Regions from separate parts of the Citricoccus alkalitolerans genome, predicted to be linked through region 2. Evidence: riboswitches for the same ligand, from Rfam matches in the RefSeq annotation. Region 2 holds a riboswitch; each other region holds the start of a gene.
What was found. Region 2 has a riboswitch for S-adenosylmethionine ahead of ABD134_RS11030 (flavin reductase family protein). Riboswitches for the same ligand answer to the same signal wherever they lie in the genome.

Region 1: it holds a riboswitch for S-adenosylmethionine, as region 2 does, so the genes downstream of both, ABD134_RS10105 (LLM class flavin-dependent oxidoreductase) here and ABD134_RS11030 (flavin reductase family protein) in region 2, are expected to answer to the same signal.
Region 3: it holds a riboswitch for S-adenosylmethionine, as region 2 does, so the genes downstream of both, ABD134_RS10090 (acyl-CoA dehydrogenase family protein) here and ABD134_RS11030 (flavin reductase family protein) in region 2, are expected to answer to the same signal.

What each region holds. Positions count from the first base shown of each region.
Region 1 covers NZ_BAAALH010000002.1:921,933-926,654, forward strand. The annotation lists gene sigK (ECF RNA polymerase sigma factor SigK) at 1-283, shown strand, start outside; gene ABD134_RS10100 (anti-sigma factor) at 280-1,113, shown strand; SAM riboswitch class I at 1,241-1,332, shown strand; gene ABD134_RS10105 (LLM class flavin-dependent oxidoreductase) at 1,397-2,800, shown strand; gene ABD134_RS10110 (hypothetical protein) at 3,010-3,543, opposite strand; gene ABD134_RS10115 (winged helix DNA-binding domain-containing protein) at 3,749-4,722, shown strand, end outside.
Region 2 covers NZ_BAAALH010000002.1:1,116,999-1,135,161, forward strand. The annotation lists gene ABD134_RS10955 (Lrp/AsnC family transcriptional regulator) at 1-972, opposite strand, end outside; gene ABD134_RS10960 (DUF5058 family protein) at 1,133-1,900, shown strand; gene ABD134_RS10965 (hypothetical protein) at 1,949-2,698, shown strand; gene ABD134_RS10970 (amidohydrolase) at 2,857-4,032, shown strand; gene ABD134_RS10975 (amidohydrolase family protein) at 4,111-5,175, opposite strand; gene ABD134_RS10980 (ABC transporter substrate-binding protein) at 5,238-6,293, opposite strand; gene ABD134_RS10985 (IclR family transcriptional regulator) at 6,448-7,206, shown strand; gene ABD134_RS10990 (MFS transporter) at 7,203-8,441, shown strand; gene ABD134_RS10995 (MFS transporter) at 8,526-9,767, opposite strand; gene ABD134_RS11000 (MFS transporter) at 9,886-11,220, shown strand; gene ABD134_RS11005 (hypothetical protein) at 11,266-11,577, opposite strand; gene ABD134_RS11010 (Ig-like domain-containing protein) at 11,649-12,773, opposite strand; gene ABD134_RS11015 (aldo/keto reductase family protein) at 12,998-14,002, opposite strand; gene ABD134_RS11020 (cold-shock protein) at 14,130-14,333, opposite strand; gene ABD134_RS11025 (RNA-binding S4 domain-containing protein) at 14,584-15,057, opposite strand; gene ABD134_RS11030 (flavin reductase family protein) at 15,154-15,711, opposite strand; SAM riboswitch class IV at 15,785-15,904, opposite strand; gene hisD (histidinol dehydrogenase) at 16,035-17,342, opposite strand; gene ABD134_RS11040 (mechanosensitive ion channel family protein) at 17,446-18,163, shown strand, end outside.
Region 3 covers NZ_BAAALH010000002.1:915,874-921,155, reverse strand. The annotation lists gene ABD134_RS10090 (acyl-CoA dehydrogenase family protein) at 1-1,136, opposite strand, end outside; SAM riboswitch class I at 1,143-1,235, opposite strand; gene ABD134_RS10085 (MetQ/NlpA family ABC transporter substrate-binding protein) at 1,351-2,301, opposite strand; gene ABD134_RS10080 (methionine ABC transporter permease) at 2,332-3,030, opposite strand; gene ABD134_RS10075 (methionine ABC transporter ATP-binding protein) at 3,027-4,127, opposite strand; gene ABD134_RS10070 (LLM class flavin-dependent oxidoreductase) at 4,124-5,282, opposite strand, start outside.

The sequences.
Region 1 (4,722 bases), 200 kb from region 2:
CCAGTCCGGTCGGGACCGGGAGGAACGGGCCGGGGTGGCCGGGTTCGAACGGGACCGGGACGACGTTGCGGAGGCCGTGGAATCAGCGGAGGACCGGGACCGCGTGACGGAATGCCTCGGCACGCTGACTGGTCTGGAGTACGAGGCCGTGACGCAGGCCTACTACGGCGGACTGACCTACCGGCAGGTCGCTGAACGACTCGGGGCCAAACTGGCCACCGTGAAATCCCGGATGCGCAGTGCGCTCCAACGACTACAGGACTGTTTGGGGGTGGGAGCATGACGAACGGAAACGAGAACAAGAACGGGAACGTGATCGACGCCGAGTTGCTCGCCGCCTGGGCCCTGGATGCCGTGGACGAGGGCGAGCGCCGCGCCATCGAGCAGCGGCTCCGCTCAGACCCCGAGCTCCGCGCCCGGGCCGATGCCCTCAACAGCACCGTCGCCCGCCTGGCGGTGAGCACACCGGCTGAGCCTCCCGCCGATCTGCGGGACCGTGTCCTCTCGGCCGTGGCAGGGCCCGAGCAGGGCGCCCGGTCCGCTGCGGACGGCGACGCCTCGCCCCTGGCGGCCCACGGAGCAGCCGGCTCCAGTGCTGGCGCCGAGCGAGCCGGCATCTCTGATCTGGACAGTCACCGTGCCCGACGCCGGCCGGCCGCGCGCCGCTGGTGGGTGGGGGCGGTCTCGGCCGCCGCGGCTGCCGCCGTCGCCGTGGCCGTGGTGGTGAGCCAGCCGTGGGCTCCCACGGGTGGAGTGACCGAGGGCGATCAGCTCACGGCGATCGAGCAGATCCTGCAGGTGGACGGGGCCGAGCGGCTGGAATCCCCGGTGACCGGCGGAGGCGAGATCGAAGTGGCCCGGGCCCCGTCCGGTGAGACCGTGCTGGCCGCGCGGGGACTGCCGGAACCGGCGGAGGGCCGCGACTATCAGATGTGGACGATCCAGGGTGAGACGGCTCCCCAGCCGGCTGGCCTGTTGGAGGTCCAGGACGGCCTCGCCCTCGTGCGGATGCAGGACGTGCCGGCGGATGCCGCGCTCGCCGTCACGGTGGAACCGGCCGGAGGGTCCGAGGCACCGACCACGGATCCGATCGTGGTCCTCGCCTCGAGCTGACAGAAGGCCGCCATCCCGGTGTGAGGGCAGAGATGGGTACTCATCTCTGCCTCACAGCGGAAGGGCTGGGTGACTCCGCGTGAACCTCGGTTGGGGTCGCGCCCGGAGGTGTGGTGCAATCGATGGGTACCCATCCAGAGCGGCCGAGAGATCTGGCTCGATGACGCCGCAGCAACCACCGGGCAACCGGACAGGTGCTACCGCCAGGACCGATGGAAGGAGCATCACCGTGTCTGTCCCCAGCAACGAGAACGTCCATGGAACGAGCCATCTCCCCGAGGGCGTGCCCACCACCGCCGCCGGCAAGCGTGAGATCCTCTTCAACGCCTTCGACATGAACTGTGTGGCCCACCAGTCACCCGGCCTGTGGCGCCACCCCGAAGACCGCGCCCGCGACTACAACACCCTGGGCTACTGGACGGGATTGGCCCAGACCCTGGAACAGGGCCTGTTCGATGGCCTCTTCATCGCCGACGTGCTCGGGCCCTATGACGTCTACAACTCCTCCGACGAGGCCACCCTCAAGGCCGGCACGCAGGTGCCGGTCAACGACCCGATGCTCGTGGTCCCGCCGATGGCCGCTGTCACCAAGAATCTGACCTTCGGGGTCACCGCCGGCACCGCCTACGAGCACCCCTACCCGTTCGCCCGCCGCCTGGCCACCCTAGACCACCTGACCGAGGGCCGCGTGGGCTGGAACGTGGTGACCGGCTACCTGCCCTCCGCCGCCATCAACATGGGCCAGGAAGACCAGATGGAGCACGACGAGCGGTACAACCACGCGGACGAATACCTCGACGTGGTCTACAAGCTCCTCGAAGGCTCCTGGGAGGACGACGCGGTCGTCAACGACAAGGAGTCCGGGGTCTTCATCGACCCGTCCAAGGTCCACCGGATCGAGCACGAGGGCACCTACTTCAAGACCCCCGGCATCGCCTTCACCGAGCCCAGCCCGCAGCGCACCCCGGTGATCTACCAGGCCGGCGCCTCCACGCGCGGTCGAGCCTTCGCCGGAAAGCACGCCGAGGCCGTGTTCATCAACTCACCCACCGACGAGATGATCAAGGGCACTGCCGCCAAGATCCGCCAGGGGGCGGTCGAGGCCGGCCGCGATCCCTACGACATCCGCATCATGTCCATGCAGACCATCGTCACGGGCGCCACCGACGAGGAGGCGCGCGCCAAGTACGAGGAACTGACGCAGTACATCGACGTGGAGGGCGGACTGGTCCTGATGTCCGGCTGGATGGGTATCAACCTGGCCGAGTTCGAGCTCGACGAGCCGATCGGGGACGTCAAGTCCAACGCCATTCAGTCCACCGTGGAGACCTTCCAGAAGGCCTCGGGTGACGCCGGGTCCGTGTGGACCGTGCGCAGACTGGCCGAATGGGTCGGCGTGGGCGGCTTCGGCCCCGTCATCGTCGGCTCCGGTGCGACCGTGGCCCGGGAACTGGCGCGCATCCAGGACGAGACCGATGTGGACGGTTTCAACCTCGCCTACCACATCACCCCCGGCACCTTCGAGGATGTCGTCGAGTACGTGGTCCCCGAACTGCAGCAACTCGGCCGCTACAAGACCGAGTACGCCGAGGGCACCATGCGCCACAAGCTCTTCGGGCGCGGAGACCACCTGCCGCAGAACCACTACGGCTCGTCCTTCGCCCTGCGGAACCGCGCCGCTGTCTGAGAGGTGCGGGGGCCGGCGTCGGGCCGACGGTCAGCCCCGCCCCGGCCCGTTGAGCCTGGAGGGATTCACGCCCTGGGTGTCCCCTGGAGTGAATCCCTCCAGACTCAACCGTGAGGGCACGTGAGACCGTGGCGGCAACCGGGTATGCAGGAACCCCGGCCCCCTGAAGCGGGGGCCGGGGTTCCGGTGCGTGGTGGGACGGTGCCGGATCAGTAGCGGTCCGGTCCGCCGCCCTCGGTCTCGAGGGACTGCGACGGATCGGAGAGCACGTCGCCGGAGGCGTCCTTGACGTTGGTGTCCCCGCTCGAGGCATTCGCATCGGAACCGGTGGCCGGGGTGCTGGAGTCCTTGGTGACGGATGTGTCACCGGAGGCGTGCTTGCCGGCGGACCTGTCCGCGGCGGAGGAGGCCTTGTCAGCCAGGTTCTGAGCCGCGGAGGAACCCTTGTCAGCCATGGTGTGGGCGGCGCTGTTGGCCTTCTCGGACAGCCCGGGTGCCTTGTCCTTCAGGGCATCCGTGGCCTTGTCCGCCAGGCCGGCGGCCTTGTCCGCCATCGCGGGTGCCTGGTCCTTCACGGCGGTGGTGGCCTTCTGGGTCGCCTTCTGCACCTGGTCCTGAGTCTTCGGGTCATTCCAGAAGCTCTGCGCGTTCTTGGCGAACTTGTCGAGGTTCTTGCGTCCTTCGCGGCTGCCCAGGAGATATCCGAGGGCCGCGCCGATGCCGAGGGTGATCAATCGTTTCATGTCGTCTCCTTTGTGGCGTCTGCCCGTGGCGGGGTGACCGCTCGGGTATGCCCCGAGTCTTCACCGCGGGCGGAGTCAGGTCAATCGGTGCACAGCCTGGCGCCGGGGGATTCACAGCTTTTCCTCAGGCATGGCGTCGAGCCCGGTGCGGAGCGGCGCTGCTGTCCGGACGCCGTGGCACACTGTCCCCAGCGAAGGAGGGGACATGATGATTCTCAGCTCCGAACAGGTGGCACGGATGCGGTTGATCTCCCAGGGGCTGGTCGAGCCGCTGGCCACTGCCGTCGAGGCGGCGCGATGGCTGACGTGCACCCAGGGCCAGGACTACCCGGGTTCCACTGTGTCCCTGGCCCTGCGCAGTGTGGGCCGGTCCACCGCGGCGGTCCGCGAGGCCTATGACGCGGGGCGCATCGTCCGGTCCTGGCCGATGCGTGGCACCCTGTTCGCCGTGGCGGCCGAGGACCTCGGCTGGATTCTGGACCTCACCGCGGCCCAGACATTGAAGGCGAGCGAACGGCGCCGCCAGGAGCTCGGTCTGGACACGGGCGTACTCGAACGGGCCGAGGCGGTAGCACTCCAGACCCTGTCCGGTCCGGGACTGACCCGCTCCGGACTGCTGGAACGATTCACCCAGGAGGGACTGCCTGTGAACGAGGGGCGCGGATACCACCTGATCTTCTTCCTCGCCCTGCGCGGGGTGCTGTGTTTCGGCCCCACCGAGGGGCGGGAACAACGCATCGTGCTGGCCACGGAGTGGATCGGCTCCGCAGTACGGGCGCCGGGGGCCACGCCAGAGCGGCTGCCCGGTCCAGGGCGAGACCGGGAGGACGGGGTTCGCGACCTGCTGCTGCGCTACCTGCGCTCCCACGGCCCGGCCACCGTGGAGGACTTCTGCTGGTGGTCCAAGATCGGCAAGACTCAGGCTCGGGCGGCACTGGAAGACCTCCAACCGGACCTGCTCTCCGCCGACGTGGACGGACGGAAGCACTGGATGCTCCCGGACCTGCCGGACCGTCAGGCAGAGAGGGCCCGGGCCACCGCCGCACCGATTCTGCTGCCCGGATTCGACGAGATCGTCCTCGGCTACCAGGATCGGTCCGCGGTGTTGACCAGGGATGAGGAGGCACGCGTGGTCCCCGGGCGCAACGGGGTGTTCAAGGGCACGGTGCTGCACCGCGG
Region 2 (18,163 bases):
GTGCCAACCGGCCCGCTTGGGGATGTTGGAGATGATGACGGTCTCCCGGATCTCCAGGCGGGGCAGCTTCTCTGAGGCCCGCCGCTCCATGGCCATGATGTCCGTGGCCGAGCGGTGCCACGTCATGAACATGAAGTTCGAGCGCCCCGTGGTGGAGGCACAGATGCGCAGGGCTCCGAGCCGCGCCAGTTCGGCGGCGGCCGCATTGTGGTCGGCAGCCGGCAGCCGGGCGAACCACTGGCACATGACGGGGTAGCCTGCGGCCCGGTGCGAGACGTCACAGCGAAAGCTCAGGATGCCAGAGTTCAACACCCGCTGCAGTCGACGACGGGCCGTGGCGGGGTGCAGGCCGGAGGCCGCAGCCACCTGGGCGGCTGAGGCCCGCCCGTTGCGTCCGAGGATGCGGGCGATCGGACCGAGCGACGGCAGCTGGGGGTCGGCGTGGGCTGCCGGAACCGGGGGCGGCCCGACGGCCGCACGGAGGTCCCGCCGCTGACCGGGATCCAAGGCGTCGAGCTCCCAGTCAGCGGCAGTACGGTGCAGCCGGGTGCAGAAGGTTGACTCGTATCCCGATAGTTCTGGGATGTCCTCGAGCTGGGGATAGACGACGTCCGTGAGCTGGGCTGGGTCCGGGGTGATGACGGTCAGCATGAAATCCCGGTCCCGGTGGCACTCCTCCACCGAGAAAACCTCGGGAATTCGCCCGATCGCCGCTGCCACGGCCCGTCGGTGGCCGGGACGGCACCTTACGTCATGGAAGGACAGGGCCATCTGGTCCGGATGACCCAGCGGGTGGGCGGTGATCCACGCCGAGCCGCTGTCCTCGAGGCGCCGCCACCGGGCGGCCAGCGAGGTCGGGTGCTGGTCGAGGACCTCGCCCAGCACCGTCCATGGCAACCGGGGCCCGATCTGCAGGGCATGAACCAGGGGGAGGTCACCCTCGTCCAAGGGCTCGACGGGCTTGTTCACCATCTCGCGAAATCTGCCAGGGTGTGTAAATTTTCTGCGATTGAGCGTGAAGTGATGTTGAGCACACCACAATGATAGCGACGAATTGCATCAATCGGTTTCCGAGCCAAGCGCCGACTGCGGGGCTCTGAGCCAGAACCGACCTCACGAATCGAAGGACTCCATGATCTCAGCAGCAAGCGCGGCCGCTGGCCAGGGCCAGGACCCGAATTCTGTCCTGGCCCTGGCCAACACACCAGTCCTCTGGATCTGCGCCCTGGGCGTCTTCTTGGTCATCGCAGTCCAGTCGGTCATGTACATGAGGGCGGCCCGCAAGGCCGCCCCGGCGGCGGGGATGAGCCAGCAGGAACTGCGCACCACGTTCCGTACCGGAGCCATCGCCGCCATCGGCCCTTCGTTGGCGGTGGCGCTGGTGGCGATCGCCGTGCTGGCCCTCTTCGGCACCCCGGCCACCCTGGTGCGCATCGGCCTGATCGGGTCGGTGCAGTATGAGACCGCGGCGGCCAGCATCGCGGCCGGAACCGCCGGTGCGGAGCTGGGTGGACCGGAGTACACCCAGCAGGTCTTCGCCATCGTGTTCTTCGCCCTGAGTCTGGGCGGGGCGATGTGGATGATCGCCACCCTCATCCTCACGCCGCTGCTGAAGAAGGGGGAGCACCGTCTGGGCAAGGTCAACCCGGTCCTCATGACCGTGGTGCCGGGGGCGGCCCTGCTGGGCGCGTTCTTCTCCCTGGGCCTCGCGGAGGTGCCCAAGAGTTCTGTTCATGCGATCACCTTGGCCGCCTCAGCAGCCGTCATGGCAGCCTGCCTGCTGTTGGCCCGGCTACCGGGAATGCGCTGGCTGCGCGAATGGGGGCTGGGCATTGCGATTCTGCTCGGACTCACTGCCGCGTACCTGGCCCAATCCGCAGGCCTCGGTGCGGGTGTCTGAGTCCCCCGACATCCCGGTTCCCGATCCTCTAGCCCTTCAGGAGTCCCCATGATGGTTACGTCCTCCACCACATCCACTACCGTGCCAGCCGCAGGCAGCATGGAGGAGTTCGACGCCACCACATCGCGCTGGGGCCGGTTCACCATGCTGGTCGGCCTGGTGCTCTCGCTGGCCGGCCCCCTCTACCTCGTCTTCTTCGCCGACCTCGGCATCACCGCAACTCAGCTGTTCACGGCGTTCATCGCCGTGGCCGGCACGTTCTTCGTCATCTGGATCATCGAGCCGATCACCTACTTCCCGATGCTCGGTCCGGCCTCGATGTACCAGGCGTTCATGATCGGGAACATCTCCAACAAGCTCCTGCCCGCGGCCCTCATCGCACAGGCCAGCATCGGTGCCAAGCCGGGCACGGCACGCGGTGGGCTGGCCGCCGTGATGGCGATCAGTGGCGCCGCCATGGTCCATCTGCTGTCCCTCCTGGTGTTCGTGGGCCTGCTCGGCACCTGGCTCATCAGCGTGGTTCCGGAGGACGTCACGAACGTGGTCCGCACCTACGTGCTGCCGGCCGTGCTGGGAGCGGTCATCATCCAGGCCATCGTCTCCCTGAAGCAGGTGCGTGCCACCGCGGTGGCCGTCATCGTGGCGGTGCTGGTGATCTTCGTGTTGGTTCCGCTCGCCCCCGTCCTGGCCATGGCATCGACCGCCATTGCCGTGATCTGCACGCTGGTGATCACCTGGTTCGTGCGCCCGCGTGCACCGAGGGCGCCAGAACCCGCAGCCACCGTGGACGCACCCTGACCCCCCACTCAGTCATCGGCAGCAGGTCGCCCCACTTTTCGGAAAGGAACACCGTGCAACACCGCACCACATCCGAGCAGTCCGCCGAGGAATCGGCTGGATTGACCGACGGCCGACCCCCGGAGTACCCGGAGATCCCGGCCGAGCTGCGTCAACGCATGCTTGACGTCTACCGGCACCTGCACTCGAATCCGGAACTGTCCATGCAAGAGCACGCCACGGCGGCGTTCATCGAGGCGCACCTGGACACGCTCGGCATTGAGCACTTCCGCTGCGGGGGCACCGGCGTGGTGGGCCTGCTGCGCAACGGTGCGGGGCCCGTCGTCGGGTTCCGGGCGGATACGGACGGACTACCGATCCAGGAGGACTCCACGGTCGACTACCGAAGCACCGCCCGCGGCACCTTGGCGGACGGCACCGAGGTGCCGGTGATGCACGGTTGCGGCCATGACACCCATGTGGCGGCGCTGATGACCGCCACTGAGGTGCTGGCGGCCCAGCGCGAGACCTGGTCCGGGACCGTCGTGCTGATCTTCCAACCCGGTGAGGAGACCGCGGCCGGCGCCCAGGCGATGGTGGAGGACGGGCTCTGGGACCGCGTCCCACATCCGGAGATCATCTTCGGCCAGCACGTCATGCCAGGCCTGGCCGGGACGGTCGAGGTGGTCGGTGGGCCCGCCATGGCCTATGCGGACTCCTGGAAGGTCACTCTGCGCGGGGAGCAGTCCCATGGCTCCCAGCCGGAGAACTCGATCGACCCCATCGTGCTCGGTGCCCACATCGTCACGCGGCTGCAGGGCGTCGTCTCCCGGGAGATCTCCGCCCGTGAGTCCGCCGTGGTGACGGTGGGCACGTTCCACGCGGGGCTCAAGGAGAACATCATCCCGGACTCAGCCGAGTTCACCCTCAACGTCCGCACCATGGACGACGACGTCCGCGCCACGGTACTGGACGCCCTCAGGCGCATCATCCTCGCCGAGGCGCAGGCCTCCGGGGCGCCCGAGCCGGTGATCGAGGAGCTCTACCGCTTCCCCCGGAACTTCAATGACCCGGACGCGACGGCTGAGCTCATCGAGACCCTGCGCGGCACCCTCGGCACCGAGAAGGTGAGGGACGGCCAACCTATGATGGGTTCGGAGGACTTCGGCATCCTCCCCGGCGCGCTGGGCGTGCCCTCCGTGTTCTGGTTCTTCGGTGGCATGGATGCCGAGACCGTGGCCTCCGGTTCCATGCCGGTCAACCACTCGCCTCGATTCGTCCCCGTACCAGAGCCCACCTTGTGGACGGCGGCGACGGCGGCGCTCGCCGCCCTGCGCTCCCGGCTCAGTTCCTGATCCGCCCTCCTCTCAGTCGAGTTGGAGTGGGCGCCGGGTGAAGATGCCCACTCCACGTCGACTGCAAGCGTGGGTGGGTCAGAACTCGAGGTTGAACACCCGGGTGGCGATGCCCTCGAAGAATTCGAACTTCTCCTCCGCCGAGATCGGCAGGTCGTCCTGCAGGTCCACCTCGGACGGCTCGTACTGGTACGGGTAGTCCATCGCGTACATGACCCGGTCCGCACCGACCATCGTGCGGACGAACATCACCTCGTCCTGCCAGGGCATGCCGCTGGTGGTGATCCAGACGTTGCGGCGGATGTACTCGGAGGGCTTCAACGGCAGGGGCTTCACGTGCGGATAGCGTCCCGTGGCCACCTGCTTGCCGTACATGTAGTCGATCCGGTTCAGCCAGAACGGTACGGCCTCACCGAGGTGGCCGACCACCATGGTCAGGTTCGGGAAGCGCTCGAACACCCCGGAGACCACCAGTCGCATCAGATGCAGGCCGGTCTCCACTCCGAACCCGTACATCGAGCCGTCCAGGCCGCGGTCATGCAGGGGTTTGAACAGACTGGCCGAGGGGGCATTGGGATGCAGGTAGACCGGCACCCCGAGTGCCTCGGCGGCCTCATAGAAGGGCAGGAATTCATCTGTGTCCGTGTACCGGTCCCGCACATGCGAGTTCAGGATGGCGCCCTTCAGGCCCAGCCGCGTGACGGCCCGCTCGAGCTCAGAGGCGCCGGCGTCGGCCGCGGAGAAGGGCACGGCGGCCAGCGCGGAGAAGCGGTCGGGCCGGTTCCGGACGATCTCGCCGAGCTGGTCATTGGACAGCCGGGCCAGTTCGGTCGCCTGCGCCGCCGGCAACGGGTTGGTGCCCGGAGCCGTCAGTGACAGGATCTGATGATCGATGCCGGCGGCGTCCATGTCCTTCAGGCGCACCCCCTCGGTGTCCGTCATGCGCTCGCGGATGAAGCGCGGGCGCTCTCCGTCATTGAGGACGTAGTAGCCCATGAGGCTCATGAACCCCGGATCGTCCTCAGGGTGGTCGCCGAGGATCTCCCGGAACATGTCGAACATCTCCGGCGGGGCCCAGGCCTCCTCCGTGGCGATGCGCCGGTAGGGGCGGGGTGCGGGGCTGGCAGTCGTGTCACTGGTCATGTGCTGTGGTCCTCAGGTCTCTCGGGTCTCTCGGGTCTCTCAGGCGGGATGGACGGGGTGGCTCAGTCTGTGGGCGCGGTGACGATGTCCTCGACGTTGATCTCCTCGTCGATCAGTCCGTACCGGACCATGCGCTCGTTGAGGAACTGCAGGGTCTCCAGGTCCACCGAGGCATCCCAGGCGGGCAGGTGGATCTGGCCGGCGAGGTCGGGCTCGATCGTGGTGACCTCGGGCAGGGCTTCACGGAAGGCGTCCGGATCCTCGGCGATGGCCTGTCCGGTGGCGCTGAGGCCCCGCTGGAACGCCTCCACCGTCTCCGGGTTCTCTGCGGCATACTCCTCGGAGGTCATGTAGGTGCCCACCATCATGTTCGGACGGGACTCGGCGTAGGGGCTGGCGACCTCCGTGGCGCCCTGGTCCACGGCCATGGTGACGAACGGTTCGATCAGCAGCGCTGCGTCGACCTGCCCGTTGGCCAGGGCCGGGAGCATGTCTGAGAAGCCCATCTCGGCGAACTTGACCTGGGTGCGGTCCGCGCCGGCGTCCTCCATCAGCGTCATGATGACCACGTCGTTGATGTTCTCCAGCGTGTTGACCGCAATGGTGGCGCCTTCCAGGTCTTCGACGTCCTCGACACCGCTGGAGGTGGACGCCACGATGCGGGCGAAGTCCTCCTCAGGAGCCTCCATGGTGCGTGTGCCGGCGGCCACGATGGTGATGGGGAGGCCCTTGCTGGCGGCCAGGATGGCACTGACGGTGTTGGAGCCGGCGAACTGGGTCTCTCCATTGACCACGGCAGGCACGGCTGCGGCGCCACCGATGCTCACGTCGACTGTGACGTCCAGGCCTTCCGCCTCGAAGTAGCCCTCGTTCACCCCGTACTGGAGGAAGGCCGAGGGCATGCCGGCGGTGTCCGCCACCCGGACCTCCGTGGTGCCTGCCGCCCCACCCGTTCCTGTAGCGGCGCCGTCCGTGGGTGACCCTGTTCCGGTACCGGACCCCTGGCCTGAGGTGCCGCCATCGCCGCAGGCGGTCAGCAGCAGGGGTGCTGCCAGCAGTGGTGCCAGCCAGCGGCTACGACGCCGGGTGCTCGTCCATGTCCTCGCGGTGGTTCTCATCGGACTCCTCATTCGTACTGGTGTGGCTGTACAGGTTGCGGTGGGTAGCGACTCCGGTCTTTCCAGAAGCGTAGGATTCAATAGCGACAGGCGGAACGATTAGACCAAATGTTCTGCTGTAAAGAACAACTTTCACGGAAGGGCGAGGGATGCCATGACGGAGATCAGGTCGGTGATCCACGCGCTGACAGTGGTGGATCGCGTCATGGCTGAGGGCGGCGTCCGCGTGCGGGAGATCGCCGAGGACCTCGGCATCGCCCCATCCAGCGCCCACCGCCTCCTGGGCACGCTGGCCTCGCGGGGCTATGTGGTCCAGGACCCTTACAGCCGCGTCTACCGGCCGGGTGCCGCCCTGCTCTCCCTGGCCGGTGGCGGGATGGAGAACCGGGAGATCCGGCGGGCCGCGCACCGCCCCATGGAGTCCCTGGCCTCCGCCACGGGGGAGTCGGTCTCCCTGTCCGTGCTGGTCCGCTCCGAGGTCGAGTTCGTCGACGGCATCGAGTCTGCCCACGTTCTCCGTGCTTCTCCTCGTATCGGCGCCCGGATGCCGGCGTACGGCACGGCCGGAGGGCGGGTGATGCTGGCAGATCTGGCCCCGGCCGACGTCGCCGGCATGTTCGGTGGTGGTCTGAAGAAGTTGACGGACCACACCGTGGACACCGTGCCGGACCTGGCGGGGATGCTGGCTAGAATCCGACAGGCCGGCTACGCGGTGTCCCGTGGCGAGAGCACGGAGGGGATCTCCGCCGTCGCCGTGCCACTGCGGGATGTCACTGGCCGCACCGTGGCCGGTCTGGCCGTCGTGGCCCCCACGGAGCGGCTGCCAGACGCCGGGCTGTCGGTCCTCATCGACCAACTCCAGCAGGCCGCCGCGGAGTTCTCCACGGCCCTAGGGAATCGAGGGATGGATTGAGCCAGTCAACGCCGGCACCGCAACCGGAGGTGCCGAAGGCCGGCGCGGCGCTGTTGACCGTCCTGCTCATCGCCATGGGCGTGGGCCCGCTGCTCAACTACGGGCTCTCGGCGACCTCGGACCTGTTGATCCAGGAACTCGGCGTCTCGGCCGGCCAGTTCGGCCTCCTCGTGACGGTGTTGTTCGTCAGCGCCGCCGTCTCCTCCATGGTGATCGGGCGGCTCGCTGACGTCCTCAGCATCCGCAGCCAGCTGGTCTTCAACTACGGCGGCACCGTGCTGGCGCTGCTGATCTCGGCCCTCGGCCCGCAGTACTGGACCTTGATCGTGGCGTGCATCCTCGTCGGGCCGGCCCAGGTGATCGCCAACCCGACCACCAACCGCGTCATCTACTCGTCCGTGCCCGCCGTCAAGCGGTCCGGGTGGATCGGGGTCAAACAGTCCGGGGTCCAGGCCAGCCAGTTGGTGGCCGGTCTGCTCTTCCCGGCCGCGGCCCTCTGGGCCGGCTGGTCCGGTGCAGCGCTCGCCGCCGCCGTGGGGGTGCTGGTGCTGCTGTGGTGGTCGCTGCGCCACATCCCACCGGAAGACCCCACTGACTGGGCGGCAGTCCGGGCGGTCCTCGCTGATCGGTTCCGGCGGCGGCGATCCGGTTCGACGGCCTCCCTGCCGGTCCAGGTCTGGCTGTTCGCCGCCGTCGCCTTCTTCTCCGGCATGGGCACCCAGGCCACCAACGTGTACCTGCCGCTCTTCGCGGTGCGGGACCACGGCTACAGTCTGCTCATCGGCGGGTTCGCCGCCGGGCTCTCCGGCGTGGTGGGCGTGGCCAGCCGCATCTACTGGGGCCGTGCCCTGGGTGCCGGGCGCCGGCCGGGCACGCTGCTGCTGCTGATCTCCTCCGGCGCCCTGCTCGGCATGGCCTGCATGGTCACCTCATCCCTGTGGGACCTGCCCGCCCTGTTCTGGGCCGGGGTCGTCCTGCACGGGTTGACAGTGCTGGGCACCAACGTGGTCGTCAACGCGGGGACCATGCAGTCCGTGGACGCCACCCGGATCGGTGCGGCCAGCGGGACCACGACCATGGGCATGTACGCGGGCTTCGCCGTAGGCCCCGTGGGGATGGGCGCGATCGTGGAGCTGACCGGTGGATTCGTGCTCGGCTGGGTGCTGGTCGGCGTGGCCTATGCCATCCTGTTCGGCCTGGCAGTGGCCATGGTCCGCACTACCCGCCGGGACTGAAGAGTCATTCGGCGGCTTGACCACGCACTACTGATGTATCAGAGGCGAGGTGGGGAATCTTCGCGGCCCTCGTGGCGCCCCTCATCACCGCGGCATGCTCGGTGCTGTTGCGCCGCCGGCACGGCGGCGGCCGTGGGCGAACCAGTAGACCACCATGGCCAGCACGAGGAACCCGGACAGCAGCAGGTACATCCCGGAGAACCCGGTGGCCGGCAACAGCGCGCCCAACACCACCGGGCCCAGGCCGGTGCCGATGTCCAGCATCAGGAAGTACGTGGAGGTGGCCACCCCGATCTGGAAGGGCGGCACCACGGTGGCCGCCACCGACTGCAGCGAGGTCAGCAGGGCCCCGAAGCCCAGGGCGCACAAGGCGGCCGCCACCAGGAAACCGCCGTTGGCCGGCCAGAGGGCCAGCACCGCCATGCCGCTCACGAGACATGTCAGCAGGGGGAACATCACGGAGTTGTCGCCGTACCGGTCCTGCATGGTCCCCACCACGAAGCGCGAGAGGACGAGGACCATGGCGTAGACCATGAAGTAGGCACTGGCAATCGTGGAACTGATGCCCTGTTCCTGGGCATAGCCGTTGAGGAAGGCCAGCACCCCGGAGTATGCCAGGCCGGCCATGAGCATCACGAGGGACACCGGCAGGGCCGGCAGTGAGATCACCCCACGCAGGGAGAATCGCGGTCGGAGGCTTTTCTGCTGGTTCTGCTGGCCCTGCTGGTGATGTTGGGCCCGCGGCAGGCGCACCACCAAGCCGGCCACCAGGCCGCAGACCGAGAAGGCCGTGCACAGGTAGAACAGTGAGTCGAAGCCGAACCTATCCGTGAGCTGGAAGGCCAGCAACGGTCCCAAGGCGGTGCCCACCGTGGTGGACGTGCCGAACCAACCGGTGCCCTCACTGCGGCGCCGCGGCGGGATCATCCCCTGGACCGCGGTGGCCAACACCGTGCTGGCGCCGCCGAACGCCAGCCCGTGGATCAGGCGGACGGTGATCAACAGGCCAAGGTCATCGGCCATCAGGTACAGGGCCGAGGCGACGAGGAAGAGCGCCAGGCTCGCGACGAGGACCCTCTTGCGCCCGATGATCTCCATGGCCTGGCCGGTGACCAGGCGGGACACCACGGCGCCCAGTACGAAGGCGCTGACCGCCAGGCCGGACAGCATGTCCGTCGCCTGGAACTCGTTCACAGCGTAGAGGGCCATCGCCGTCACCAGCAGGTAGAACACCATGGCCAAGAACAAGTTGGTCACGGCGGCCAGGACGAAATTCCGGCTCCACAACAGCCGCGGGGGCTGCGGGACGCTGGATGCGGAGGACACGAAAGGGACCGGCTTTCCAAGGTGTGGGGGGAGGGGCCCGGCGAGGGCAGGGCCGTCGTCATTCTAGTCCGGGGCCAGGAGGCCGGACCGGAGTGGAGTGAGGACTACTCTGGAGATCATGGCAAACCGCGGAAACCTGACCTGGCTCTGGGTCATGATCGCCGCAGCCGTCCTCACGCAGACCGCCCTGAACCTGTTGCGGCCCGTCACCAGCTACAAGCTGTTGGCCCTGGGCGCCGGCGAGGCGACGGTCGGCTTGGCCACCGCTGCCTATGCCATCCTCCCGTTGGTGTTCGCGATGTCCCTGGGACGGCTCAGTAGCCGGCTGCCCACCCTGCGCGGCATGATCGCCCTCGGGGCGTTGGTGCTGGGGCTGGGCGGCGTCGGCTTGGCCTTCGGCTCCACCATCGCCGTGCTGATGGTGTCCTCGGCGGTGCTCGGCATGGGCCATCTGCTGTTCACCATTGCGGGCCAGACCGTGATCGGCCGGCGAGCCGCCCCGGAGAACATGGACGCGGCGTTCGGGTGGTTCACTGCCGCCTTCTCCGTGGGACAGATGTCCGGACCGTTGATCTCGGGGTTGATCCTCGGCAACGCCACTCTCGGCGAAGCCAGCCACAGTGCGGAGTTCGACGGGCGCATCGACGGGGCGCTGTGGCTCGGTGCGGTCTGTTCTTTGCTCGCCGTGCCGGTGATGTACCTCATGCGGGCTGACGGGGGCCGCCGCTCCCGGCGCCTGCCCGCGGAGCCCACGGAGGAGCCCGGGGACCGGCCCCATGGATTGGGGGACGGGAACAGCGGGCCGGCGGGGCCGGCGTCGGCCACCGAGACTGCCTTGGGTGCGGGTGCTGCGGGTGCTGCAGGCCCGGGAAAGCCCACGATGCTGGCGATCTGGCGGGTCCCCGGGATCCCCTCGCACATGATGGCGTCCCTGGCCCTGTTGGCGATGCTGGACATCCTCACGGCGTTCATGCCGCTGGTCGGCGAAGCGGCCGGGGTCTCACCGTTCTGGGTCGGCATCCTCCTGGCGGTCCGCGGGGGAGCCTCGTTCCTGTCCAGGATCGTGTTGCCCTGGATGTCCGGTCGGTGGGAGCGGCACCACCTGGTGCTCGTGTCCCTGTTGGCATCTGCCGTGGCCTTGGGATTCGTGCCACCGGCATTGGAAGGATGGCATGCCGTCTGGCTGGCGGTGGTGCTCATGGCCGTCGGCGGCTTCGCCCTCGGCATCGGGCAGCCGCTGACCATGTCCTTGGTGTCCCAGGCGGTGCCACCGACCTGGCGCGGGCCCGCATTGGCGTTCCGGCTGGTCGGCAACCGTGTGGGACAGGTGGCAATGCCGGTGGTGGCCGGCCTGGCCGCCGCACCCCTCGGGCCTGCCGGTGGCATCTGGTGCGCCTGCCTGATCCTGGCCGCTTCCGGCACGGAGCGACTGGTCTCCGGCCGGAAGCGCTAGCAGGAGCACCAATAGGAGCGCCAACAGGAGCCGAGTCGAAAGGTTCTAGACTGTGACGTCTGAGCCTTCCTCGTCCTCCTCGTCATCCCAGCCGGCCCACTCGGAGTCCTCATCCGGCTCGGCCGCGCCGCCGGAGTCGTCGGAACTGCCCTCCTGATAGTCCGGGACGCCGTTGTAGTCCTCGTCTCCGTCCAGCAGGAAGGTGTCCCGGCGCAGCGGGTCGATCGCATCCAGTGAATCCGGGTCATCAGAGGAGCCGTGGTCCGTGGTCCCGTCGCGGCCGTCAGCGGGCTGCTCCAGGTCGTTCTCGGGTTCTTCGATGAATTGCTGTTCCAGATCGTCTTCGTAGCGGGCCAACTCGAACCTCCTGAATCTCGGGCGGCCCTCCGAGGGACAATCCGTCCGAACGGCCGCATCGTCCGGTCAGTCTAGTGCCGACGGCCGTCGCGGGGCAGGGCTGCCAGGGCCAGGGCAGTGAGGACGATCATCATGAAGCCCACCCCGGCGAACAGCCACGGAGTGGACCCGGTGTGAGCAGTCCGCTCGGCAGCGGCCACGGACTCCGCACTGTCAGTGCCCTCGCTGGCATCACCGCTGGGGAAGTTCCCGCCACCGGGGTGTGACGTCATGCCGGCGGAGAGGCCCTCGACGAGCCTCTCGGCATCCGCCACGACCTGGGCCGGGCAGGCAAGGGTGGTGTCCCTGATGATGTTGCTGAGCTTCTGTGCGCTCGGCGTCTCGGGCGCCGTTGCGGAGGGCGATCCGGTGGTATCCGGTGTCTGGCCGTCCGGGCCACCGTTGCCGCCCGCATCGCCGGGAGCAGATCCACTCGGCCCGGAACCCTCGCCGCCGGTCCCGCCACCTCCGTTGCCGCCTTGGCTGTTGCCGAGGCCGGGTGCTGGGGCGGGCGCACCGGTGGTCGGGGTCGAGCCGCCTGGCGTGGTCGGGTTCTGAGATGGGCCGGCCGTGGGGGCCGACGTCGGAGCCCGGCTCGGGGTGTCCGACCCGCCAGTCGGCTCCGGGCTGGGCTGCGGGGCGGACGTCGTGGGATCAGGCGTGGGACTCGGGCCCGTCGGGGTGGGCGTGGGAGTGGGGGTCGGAGTGGGGCTCGGCCCGGCCTGCACCAGGATCGAGATCTCGCACTCTGATGTACCGCCCCGGCCATCGTCCGCGGTGACGGTGAGGCCGTCGTTGCCATGGGTGTCGGTGGGAGCCGTGTACGTCACCACGTGACCCTCGACCGAGGCCTCGCCGCCGAGCCAGGATGTCCCCGCGCTCAGGGTGACGGTGTCCCCGTCCGGGTCGAGGACATGTATACGCACGGACTCGGTGTCTCCGGTTTGGGTGACGAGACCGGGACAGTCGATCTCGGGAGGCTGATTGCCACCGGGGGAGGGGGAGGGAGACGGGGAAGACGAGGACCCGGGCGGCGAGGGGGCCGGGGTCGCAGACTGTGTGGGACCCAGGGAGTCGCTGGGCGAGGGCATCGGGCTGGCCCGGGCGGTTCCGACCAGGCCGGCCAGCACCATGAGGATGCCCGCGGTGGTGGCCACGGAGCGTCCGAGGAGCGGGAGTGCTCGACTCGTGGAGGCGTGGTCAGGAGAGCGTCCTACCCTGGTGGTCATGCTCCGGCCCCCGTCGGTTGGCATCTGACCCCGTGTTGCCCGCCCCGTCGAGCAGAACGGGCAACACCGGCTGACTGTGATCATACCGTGATCTTTGCGGATGTCCACATCACGGAAGTGTCACAGTCTGCGTGGGTCATGCCACTACGAGGTCAGGCGGGGCGGCCTTCCGGGACGGACACGAGTGAGGGGTCATCCGTGACGACATGGCCGATGGCCGCGTCGATGGCTCCGAGGGTCGCCTGGTCCAGGGTGAGGTCCAGGGCTTTGACGTTCTCGACGATCTGCTCGGGGCGGGAGGCTCCGACCAGAGCGCCGGCGACGTTGGGGTTGGACAGTACCCAGGCGATGGCGAGCTGGCCCATGGTGGCGCCGAGCCCGTCCGCGATCGGGCGCAGCTTCTGGACGGCGGTGAGGACCTCGTCCGTCATCTTGCTGGCCATCGAACGCGCTCCGCCCTTCTCATCCGCACCGCGGGATCCTTCCGGAGCCTGCTGGCCGGGCAGATACTTTCCGGTGAGGATGCCACCGGCCATGGGGGACCAGACGATCTGGGACAGTCCGAGGTCCTCGCAGGCCGGGACGACCTCGGCTTCGATGACGCGCCACAGCATGGAGTACTGGGGCTGGCTGGAGATGAGCTGGAATCCGAGCTGGGCGGCCATGGCGTGGGCCTCGCGGATCTTGTCCGCCGGCCATTCGGAGACGCCGATGTAGAGGGCCTTGCCGGCGCGGACGATGTCCGCGAATGCCTGCATGGTCTCCTCCAGCGGGGTCTCCACGTCGAAGCGGTGGGCCTGGTAGAGGTCCACGTAGTCCATGTCCAGGCGCTGCAGGGATCCGTTGATGGACTCCATGATGTGTTTGCGGGAGAGGCCGGTGTCATTGTGGCCCTTGGGGCCGGTGGGCCAATAGACCTTGGTGAACACCTCAAGGGACTCGCGGCGTTCGTTCTTCAGCGCCTCACCCAGGACGCTCTCGGCCTTGGTGTTCGCGTAGGTGTCCGCCGTGTCAAAACTGGTGATGCCCTGTGCCAGGGCCTCCTTCACACAGGCATGGGCCGTCTCGTTCTCGACCTGGGAGCCGTGGGTGAGCCAGTTGCCGTAGATGATCTCTGAGATCTTGAGCCCGCTGTGGCCCAGGTAACGAAATTTCATGGTTGTACCCTAGACCGGATTCCGGTGAAGTGGTGCGCTGACATGGCGCGTTGGTCATAGCAAAATGGCCACCGTCCCCGAGGGGATGGTGACCATTCTGCTGCCTGAAGGGTTCAGGCGTACTCGATCAGAGCGGGCGGACTGCCGCAGCCTGCATGCCCTTGGGGCCCTGCTGGGACTCGAACTCGACCTTCTGGTCTTCCTGCAGTTCGCGGAAGCCATTGCCCTCGATGGCGGAGAAGTGAACGAAGATGTCAGCGGACTGATCGTCCGGGGAGATGAAGCCGTAGCCCTTCTCTGCGTTGAACCACTTGACGGTACCGGTAGCCATGATGGGCCCTTTCCTGAGGTTGTAAACCCATCGGTCTTCCGACGGGGGCGAAGCGGCGTGTGCGAAACCGCTTCCTACAACGCCCCGAGCGGCCAGAGGGCCAACCGGTCCGCAGTGGTGACGGACTTACTGCTACTACTACTTCTGAGACACATAATACGGGAGATGCCGCGGAACTGAAGCCCTCAATTTCCTCGGTGCGCATTCTTTTCCCGGTGTTCACCTGAGTCAGTCGCCGCGGTCCCGGACGTCATTCGAGATCGAGGCCGCGGTCAAGACGGTCAATACCGGGTTCTGGGGCGTCACGGCCACGGAGGCGGTCCAGCTGGCGCCGGTCTCGCTTGGTGGGCCGGCCTGCGCCCCGGTCTCGATGGGGCACGGCCAGCAGTTCCCGGGGCACGGGCTCGGGGGAGTGGTCGAGGTAGTGCCGGACTGCCTCGGGAGCTCCGACCCGCTTGGCTACCAGGCCGGTGACCTCCAGGATCCGCTCGCGGCCCGGCAGACGCAACCGGATGGTGTCGCCCGGCTTGACCGGTTGGGCAGCCTTGGCCGGCTGCCCGTTGAGGCGGACGTGACCGGCCCGGCACGCGGTGGTGGCGGCCGAACGGGTCTTATACATGCGTACGCCCCAGAGCCAGGCATCCAGGCGGACCGGGCCGGCCGGCGTCGTGCCCGCGCCTGCGCCCGAGCCGGGACGCCGCGCGGACGGGGTAGCGGAAGGCATGCCGGAAATCCTACCTCCGGACCGGGTGCCGGCCCCGAGGAACACTTTGCGGGCAGAGAACAGTACTCTTCTCTGCCCGCAAAACGAGGAACAGGGCTACTGGTTGCCCTCGGCGGTGCGCAGGTTGCGGAAAGCCGAGCGGTGGAACACGATCGGCTCGTGCTCTGCGGAGTGATCGTGCACGCCGTGCACCTCCAGCAGGACCATGGTGTGGTCACCGGCAGGCAGCTCGGAGTAGACGGTGGTGTCCAGCCACAGGGCGGCGCCGTCCAGGAAGATCGCGCCCTCATCCGTGGACCGGATGTCCAGTCCGGCGAAACGGTCCCCCTCCTTGGAGGCCAACTGACGGCAGACATCGGTGTGGTCCTCGCCGAGGATGGAGATCCCGATCCGCTCGGCCCGCTTCAGCCGGGGCCAGGTGCGGGAGGTGTTCTGGACGGCGAAAGAGACCAGGGCGGGCTCCAGGGACACCCCGACGGTGAAGGACGAGGCCACGAGGCCCTCCTTCACGCCGTTGGCGACTCCGGCAAGCGCGGCCACGCCGGAGGGGAAGTGGGAGAAGGCCGAGCGAAGGGTCTGAACGGACAGGTCTCGATCGAGGTCACTGCCGAGGTTGGTGGTCTGCTGCAGCTCGTGGGTAGCCAGGGCGGTCATGGTGGGTCCTCCGTCCGAAGGCGCATCTGCACGGCGGCACGCCACGGGAGGCTCCCGATCGGCACCAGCAGAAACGCGGTACTTGCCTGCCGGGGCATCCGGTAGGCCGAATCCTCACCTGGAGCACCCCACTACTGCGTGAAGAGGGTTGCCGTCCCGCAAGCCAGGGCTGTAACAGCGGGAACTCGTGATTCTGGGTTCCAGACTAACGACGGACGTCCGGAACGGTCAAAGGGTTTCTCGGACTATGAACCCCCGTGACCATCGCCGCTCGCCCGCACCCGCCTCCCATCCCGGGGGTGCGGCGGCCGTGGAGAAGCAGGTCAGCGGAAGCGCAGGGAGACGGCCTCACCGTGGGCCGGCAGCCCCTCCGCCGTGGACAGGGCGGCGATCTTGGTGTCCAGTTCCTTCAACCCCGTCTCCGTGTAGCGGATGAGTTGCTGCAGGCGCAGGAAGCTCACCGTGTTCAAGCCGGAGGAGTAGCGGGCGGAACCACCGGTGGGCAGCACGTGGTTGGACCCGGAGGAATAGTCGCCCAACGGCACGGGCGAGTGCGGTCCCACGAACACGGCGCCGGCGTTGGTCACCCGGCGAGCCGTCTGCAGGGGGTTCACGGTGTGGACCTCGAGGTGCTCGGCGGCATAGGCATCCGCCACGGCCAGCGCCTCGCCCAGGGTTCCCACCAGCAGGATCCCGGATTGCGGGCCGCCCAGGGCCTGACGGATCTGCTGCTCGTGGAGGCTGCCCGGAACCTGCCGCTCGATCTCGGCCGCCACGTCGCGGGCCAGCTCGGGTGACGTGGTGATGAGCACCGAGCCCGCCATGGGGTCGTGCTCGGCCTGGCTGATGAGGTCAGCGGCCACCCACCGGGCATCGGCGGTGCCGTCCGCCAGCACGGCGATCTCGGTCGGCCCGGCCTCCGCGTCGATGCCGATGGTGCCGAGCAGGGCGCGCTTGGCGGCGGCCACGAAGATGTTGCCCGGCCCCGTGACCATGTCCACGGGGGCACACACGCGAGTGCCGTCGTCGTCCGCCACCCCGTAGGCGAACATGGCCACCGCCTGGGCGCCGCCCGCGGCGTAGACCTCGTCCACGCCGAGCAGGGCGCAGGCCGCGAGGATGACTGGGTGCGGCAGGCCTCCGAAGTCCTTCTGCGGCGGGGAGGCGACCGCGAGCGAGGCGACGCCGGCGGCCTGGGCCGGGACCACATTCATCACCACGGAGGAGGGGTAGACGGCACGGCCGCCCGGGACGTAGAGGCCCACCCGGTTCACCGGGACCCAGCGGTTCTCGACGACGGCCCCCTCCCCGAGCTCCACCTCGGACCCCGCGGGGACCTGGGCGGCATGCACCTTGCGGGCGCGGTCGATGGACTCCTCGAGGGCGGTGCGGACCTCTGGGTCCAGCGACTCGAGCGCCTCGGTGAGCTTCTCGGCCGGCACCGCCAACGACGGCGGCCGGATCCCGTCGAACTGCTCGCCCAGATCCAGCACGGCTCGGGACCCCTCGGTGCGCACCCGGTCCAGGATGGGCATCACTGTCGGCACGGCGGCGGCCACGTCGATCTCGGCGCGGGGGAGCACCGTGGCGGGATCGTAGGTGCGGCCGCGCAGGTCCGTGGTGGCAAGCATGGGATGGCTCCTGTGATTCCGAGGGATCGGCTGGTTCCGGTGGTCCAGTGTCCATTCTCCCCCCGTTCAGCAACGACTGAGAACCAGATGACAGACTGGGGCCATGCCGAGTTCGTCCTTCTTCACCGATCTGTTCACCGCCCCGCCCGCCACCATCCTCGCCTCCGGGGCGGGGCTGGACTCCGAGCCGAGCGCCGAGCCGAGCGGATCCCCGGAGAACGTGCAGGACAGCGTGCGCGAGGGGGCCGAAGGGGCCGTCGACTCGCTCGGACCGTTCTGGGGGATGCTCTCCACCGTGGCGATCTCCGTGGCGTTCGCGCTGGCCGTGCTGGTGGTTGCCTGGCTGCTGGTCAGCGCCCTGCTGCGCCGCAAGCCGCAGCTGCGCAATCAGGTTGCCCGATGCCGGGTCCCGGTGGCGGTCGCCGCCGTGCTGCTGGCCGTACGGATCGCGCTCGGACTCACCGCTTCCACGTATGCGTGGTTCAGTGGCGCGAACTTCCTGCTGATGGCCGGCATCATCGGCTCCCTCGCCTGGCTCGCGCTGCGCGTGGTGCGGATCGTCGAGGAGCGGTTGCTCGGCAAGTACGCCTCGGAAGGGGTGGACGACCGCCGAGACCGCAAGATCCGCACCCAGACCGTGTTGCTGCGGCGCGTGATCCAGGCCGCCGTCATTGTCATCGCCGTGTCCATCGTCCTGCTGACCATCCCGCAGGTCCGCGCCGTGGGTGCCGGCCTGCTGGCCTCGGCCGGCGTGATCTCCGTGGTGGCCGGCCTCGCCGTGCAGTCCACCCTGACCAACGTGTTCGCCGGCATCCAGCTGG
Region 3 (5,282 bases), 210 kb from region 2:
TCGGCCGCGGTTCCGCCGTCGTCCATCCCGACGCCGGCCACCCGCCCGCCCGGCGCACTCCCCGATTCCCCGACCGGCTGCTCCGGCCCGGCGGCGAGCTCCAGTGCCGCATCCAGGTCCCGTCCGGCGGCGCGCACGAGCTCCTCAGCGGTCGCCTGCTGGGCGGAGAGCTCGCCGATGATTCCCAGCAGCTGGTCGTCCTCACGCGGGGTCAGCCCGCCCCCGGTGTTCGGCGAGCGTCTCCGCCGCCGGGTCTGTTCCACGCCGTCACGCAGCGCGGCCCGTCCGATGCCCGCCAGCAACGCCATCAGGGTGGACTCGTGGTGCAGCGGGACCGGACCGTCGGCGGACGGCAGCGTCAGCAGCTCCTCCACACCGGCACCGCGGAACACCATGGTCCCCGTCCCGGTGAGACGCTGTCCGAAGCCGTCCCAGTCGTCCTTCACGGTGATCCTCGGTTGCCGCACCCGCACCACGGCCAGCGCGACGTCGGCCCGCTGGGAGCCGCCCCGACCGCCCAAGGCCGCGGCCGGCGTCGTGCCCAGGGATGTTGGACCCTGGGATGCGGCGCGCCGAGATCCGGTGCCGCGGGACAGGACCTTGCGTCGGAGGGCACGGGAGACGCTGGGGTCCAGCCGGACGGTGGCCAGGGCCCACGTGGAGAAGATGCTGCCGGTGGTGTAGAACTTGTTGCCGCTGATCAGCAACTGCCCCGCCTCGTCCTGGGTCACGGTGGTTCCGAGCCCGCCGAGCGGTGCGTCGCGTCCCTCGGACAGGGCGCTGCCGGCCACCTCCCCCTCGACCACACGCCGCAGCCAGCGATCACGGACGGTGCGGTCGGGCTGGACCAGCACATGCTGGACGAAGCTGAGGTGGCTGCGCAGCAGGTGGGCGGTATTGGCGTCCACCGCGGCGAGGTCCATCAGCAGCCGGAAGGCGTCCTCCTGGCTCGCCCCCGCTCCGCCGGCAGTCTCCGGGACGCTGAGGGCGCCCAAGCCTTGCTCCCGGAGCTGTTCGAAGGCCGCGAAGGGCAGGTGGCGGCCGGCCTCCCGGGGCACCTCCCCCTGCGCCACTTCCGCGAAGGCGGGGGCGAAACGGTCGGACAGTGCGGTGTAGCGGGACGACACGGACGTCATGTGAAAGCTCCATCGGTCCTGGCGGTAGCACCCTGGCCCCTGACGGGCGGGTTGCTGCGGCGTCGACGAGCCAGATCTCTCAGCCGCTCTGGATGGTGGTCCCCTCCATCAGACCACTCGGCGACGGCCCGGGTCCAATGCGAGGTATGCGGTGAGGTCAGAGAACCGTGGTTACTCCTGACCCCACGGGGTCATGCTGCGAGGTGGGCGTTGCCTATTGTTCAGAGACGGGGGTCAAGACGCCGGCGACCAGCGGGTTGTCCGTCGTCTCCAGGTACTCCTCGAACCGGGGATCGGAAAAGACCTCGACGAGCTTGCGGGTTTCCGGGGTGTCCTTGAACTCGGTCCCCACGATCAGCCAGGCGGCGTAGGTCCGGGGCGGGTCCGGGAACAGGATGCCCTTGTCCCGGCCGATCTTGCCGGCGTCAAAGAGGTTGGTGTAGCCGAGGGCGGCGTCTACCGAGTCCAGAGTCCGGGCCATGGACAACAGGTCGATCTCGGTGAAGTCGAGACGGCGCGGGTTCTCCACCACGTCTTTGAGCTGGGCGGTGCGCGGTTCAATGTCCGGGTCCAGCCCGATGAAGCCCTCGCGCTCCAACAGCCATAGCGCCTGGCCCTGGTTGGCCAGGTCTGTGGGCACGGCCACGGTGGCGCCGTCCGGCAAGTCCTCCACGCTGTCGTATCGGGTGGAGTACAGGCCGAAGGCCCACTGGTAGATCTCCACCGTGGTGGACAGATCGAGGTCGTTACCCTCCGCCACCTGCTTCATGTACCACTGGTGCTCGAAGATCGTGGCGTCAATCTGGCCCTCGGCCACGGACCGATTGGCCTGGACTCCATCCGCGATGCCCACGGCCTCGATCTCGACGCCGTAGTCGGGCGCGATCTCCTCAGCCACGAACTCCACCAAGCTCTCTTCTCCGGCCATGGCCGGTTCATAGTGCACTGTCAGCGGCCTCGTGATTTCGGCCTCTTCACCGGCGGCCACAGCCGGCCTGTTGGATTGCTGAATCACCACGAGACCCAGGACCAGGGCAGCGACGGTAGCGATGGCCGCCAGCGACCAGGGCAGCACGGTGAATGACTTTCGCAGGGTGAAGCCGTGATCGTGTCCAGCCGTCACCTTCTTCCCGGTGGTCGCCGGAGTCTTCTTCTCGGAGTTCATATGAGGTCCTTCAACAGGGTGCGGGGCCACTCAGGGCCGGGTCAGTGAACGGGCGATCCGGTCGCCGACGAACTGGACGAGCTGGACGGTGATGATGAGCAGGACGATCGTGCCGAGCATGACGGTCATGTCGAAGCGCTGGTAACCGTAGGTCACGGCCAGGAAGCCGATACCGCCCGCGCCGATGGTCCCGGCGATGGCCGAGTATTCGATCATCGAGATAGTGTTCAGGGTGATGGCGGAGGCCAGACCGGGCAGGGCCTCGCGCAGTTGCGTCTGACGGATGATCTGTGCTGGGGATGACCCCGTCACGAGACCGACGGCCATGTTCTCCCGCGGCAGGTCGTTCAGGGTGTTCTGGACCAACCGGGCGAAGAACGGGATGCCGGCGATCGTCATGGGCACGACGGCCGCGGCGATGCCCAGGGTGGTGCCGGTAATCCACCGGGTCAGCGGGATGATGGCCGCCATCAGCACGAGGAACGGCAGAGACCGACCCATGTTGACCGCCCAGCTGAGCAGCCCGTAGGCCCGGTCCTGGGGGAATAGCCCGCGCGGGCTCGTGTTGTACAGCAGCACGCCGGTGGCACCCCCGATCAGGACGACTAGCATCATGACGATGCCGACCATGGCCCAGGTCTCCCCGTAGGCCGGCAGCAACAGGGCAGGCAGCTCGGACAGCGGGGTATCGGAGAGCAGGGGCTGGGAGGTATCCGCGGTCGCACTCATGCCGTCGCCCCCGCCGTCGCGCCGGCCGGGATCGGAGTGGCGCCCGACGGCGGCGGTCCGGTGGGGTCTGGACTGGCAGCCGAGATGGCGGTCCCGGTGGGACCGGACCGGTCGACGTCGCTCCTCAGTCGGGCACTGAGCCCGAGCCCGTTCAGGGCGCCGATGGCGCGCTGGGCCTGCTCGCCGCGGACCCCGACGACGGCGCGGCCCAGTGCGGTCGCGCCGCGCGCCTCGATGGTTCCACCGAGCAGGGCCAGGCGGATCTGGTGATCAACCGCCACTCGGGTGAACCATTCGGGGTCCACGTCCCCGTCCTGATAGGCGAGGTCCAGGAAGGTATCGAAGCCAGCCGGAAGCGGCAACGCGGCGATCGGCAATAGTTGCCCGCCGACGGTGGAGTCCTGGTCCGCGACGAGGGACGGCAGAGAGCCATACTCCGCGAGCCGGCCGTGGGACAGGGAGGCCACCTGGTCGGCGACGTTCCGGACCACGTCCATTTCATGGGTGATGAGGATGATGGACAAGCCTAGGTCGGTGCGCAGGTCGGCCAGCAGGGACAGGATCTGTGCCGTGGTGTCCGGGTCCAGGCCGGAGGTGGACTCGTCCGAGAGCAGGATCCGCGGCCGCAGGGCCAAGGCCCGGGCGATGCCTACTCGTTGCTTCTGGCCGCCGGAGAGCTGACCGGGGTAGGAGTCGGCCTTGTGCAGCAATCCGACGCGGTCAAGCATCTCGGCCACACGGTCCTGCATCTCGTGGTGGACCACCCCGAGGTTGCGCAGCGGGAGGGCGACGTTCTCGGCCACGGTGATGCGGCGCAGCAGGGCGGAGTGCTGGAAGATTGTGCCGATGGCACGGCGGGCGGAGCGCAGCTGGCGGCCCCGGAGCCGGGACAGGTCGCTGCCATCCACCAGAATCTCGCCCTGGGTGGGCTTTTCCAACAGGGAGATGCAGTGCGAGAGGGTCGTCTTGCCAGCCCCGGAGGGCCCGACCACGGCGGTGATGGAGCCTTCCGGCACGGTCAGGTCGATGCCTTTGAGCACCTCGACGGACCCCCCACGTCCGGTGTAGGCCTGGTGCAGATCGCGGATCTCGATCACAGCGCGCCCCCGTCCCGGGTACCGGCCGATGCCAGCCGGAAGCCGGCGCCTCGGTGGTTCTCCGCCAGCCGATCCCCGCGGCCGAACAGCTTGTGTCGCAGGGTGCCGGACTCGTACTCGGAAGGATAGGCACCGCGGGCCTGGAGCTCGGGGACCACGTGCTCCACGACGTCCTCGAAGCTTCCCGGGGAGACCGCGTAGGCGAGATTGAAGCCGTCAACGTCCGTCTCCGCGGCCCAATCCTGCAGCTGGTCAGCGACCTGCGCACCGGAGCCAATGAACACCGGCCCGAAGCCCCCGATGCCGACCCATTCGGCAAGTCGCCGGATGCTCCAGGGCTCCCCGTCCGCGGAGGCGTGGCCACCGCCCGAGCGGAAGGTCTCCACGGCAGACTGCACTGCGTTGGTCTGCACGTCCTGACCGATCACATCGTCCAGGTCGTACTGCGAGAAGTCGATGCCCATCCAACCGGACAACAGCGCGAGGGCACCACGATGGTCCACGTAACGGAGGTAGTCGGCGTGCTTGGCACGGGCCGCCACCTCGTCCGGACCGGTGATGACGGTGGCAAGGTTGAAGATCCTGATGTCCTTCGCGTCACGGCCGGCCTCCACGGCAGCAGCACGGATCCTGCTCACGGCCTGGGCCAGCTTGTCCCGGCTGGGGGCGGAGACGAAGGCGCATTCGGCGTTTTGCCCGGCGAAGGCCAGGCCGCGCGGCGATGTGCCGGCTTGGTAGACCACCGGGGTGCGCTGGGGGCTTGGCTCGGTCAGAGCGATGCCCGGCACCGAGAAGTAGGTTCCCTGGTGGCCGATCTCGTGCACCTTGGCCGGGTCCGTGTAGACGCAACCGTCCCGGTCCCGGACCACGGCGTCCTCGTCCCAGGAACCCTCCAGCAGCTTGTAGACAACCTCGAGGTATTCGTCTGCGTGGTCGTAGCGCTCGTCATGGGCCAGCTGGTCCTGGCTGCCCATGTTGCGAGCAGCCGAAGGCAGGTAGCCGGTGACGACGTTCCAACCGACCCGCCCGCCCGTGAGATGGTCCAAAGTGGCCAGCCGGCGCGCGAAGGGATAGGGATGCTCGTAGGCAGTTCCTGCGGTAATGCCGAAACCGAGGTGTTCGGTCACCGCGGCCATGGCGCTGACGAGCAGCATG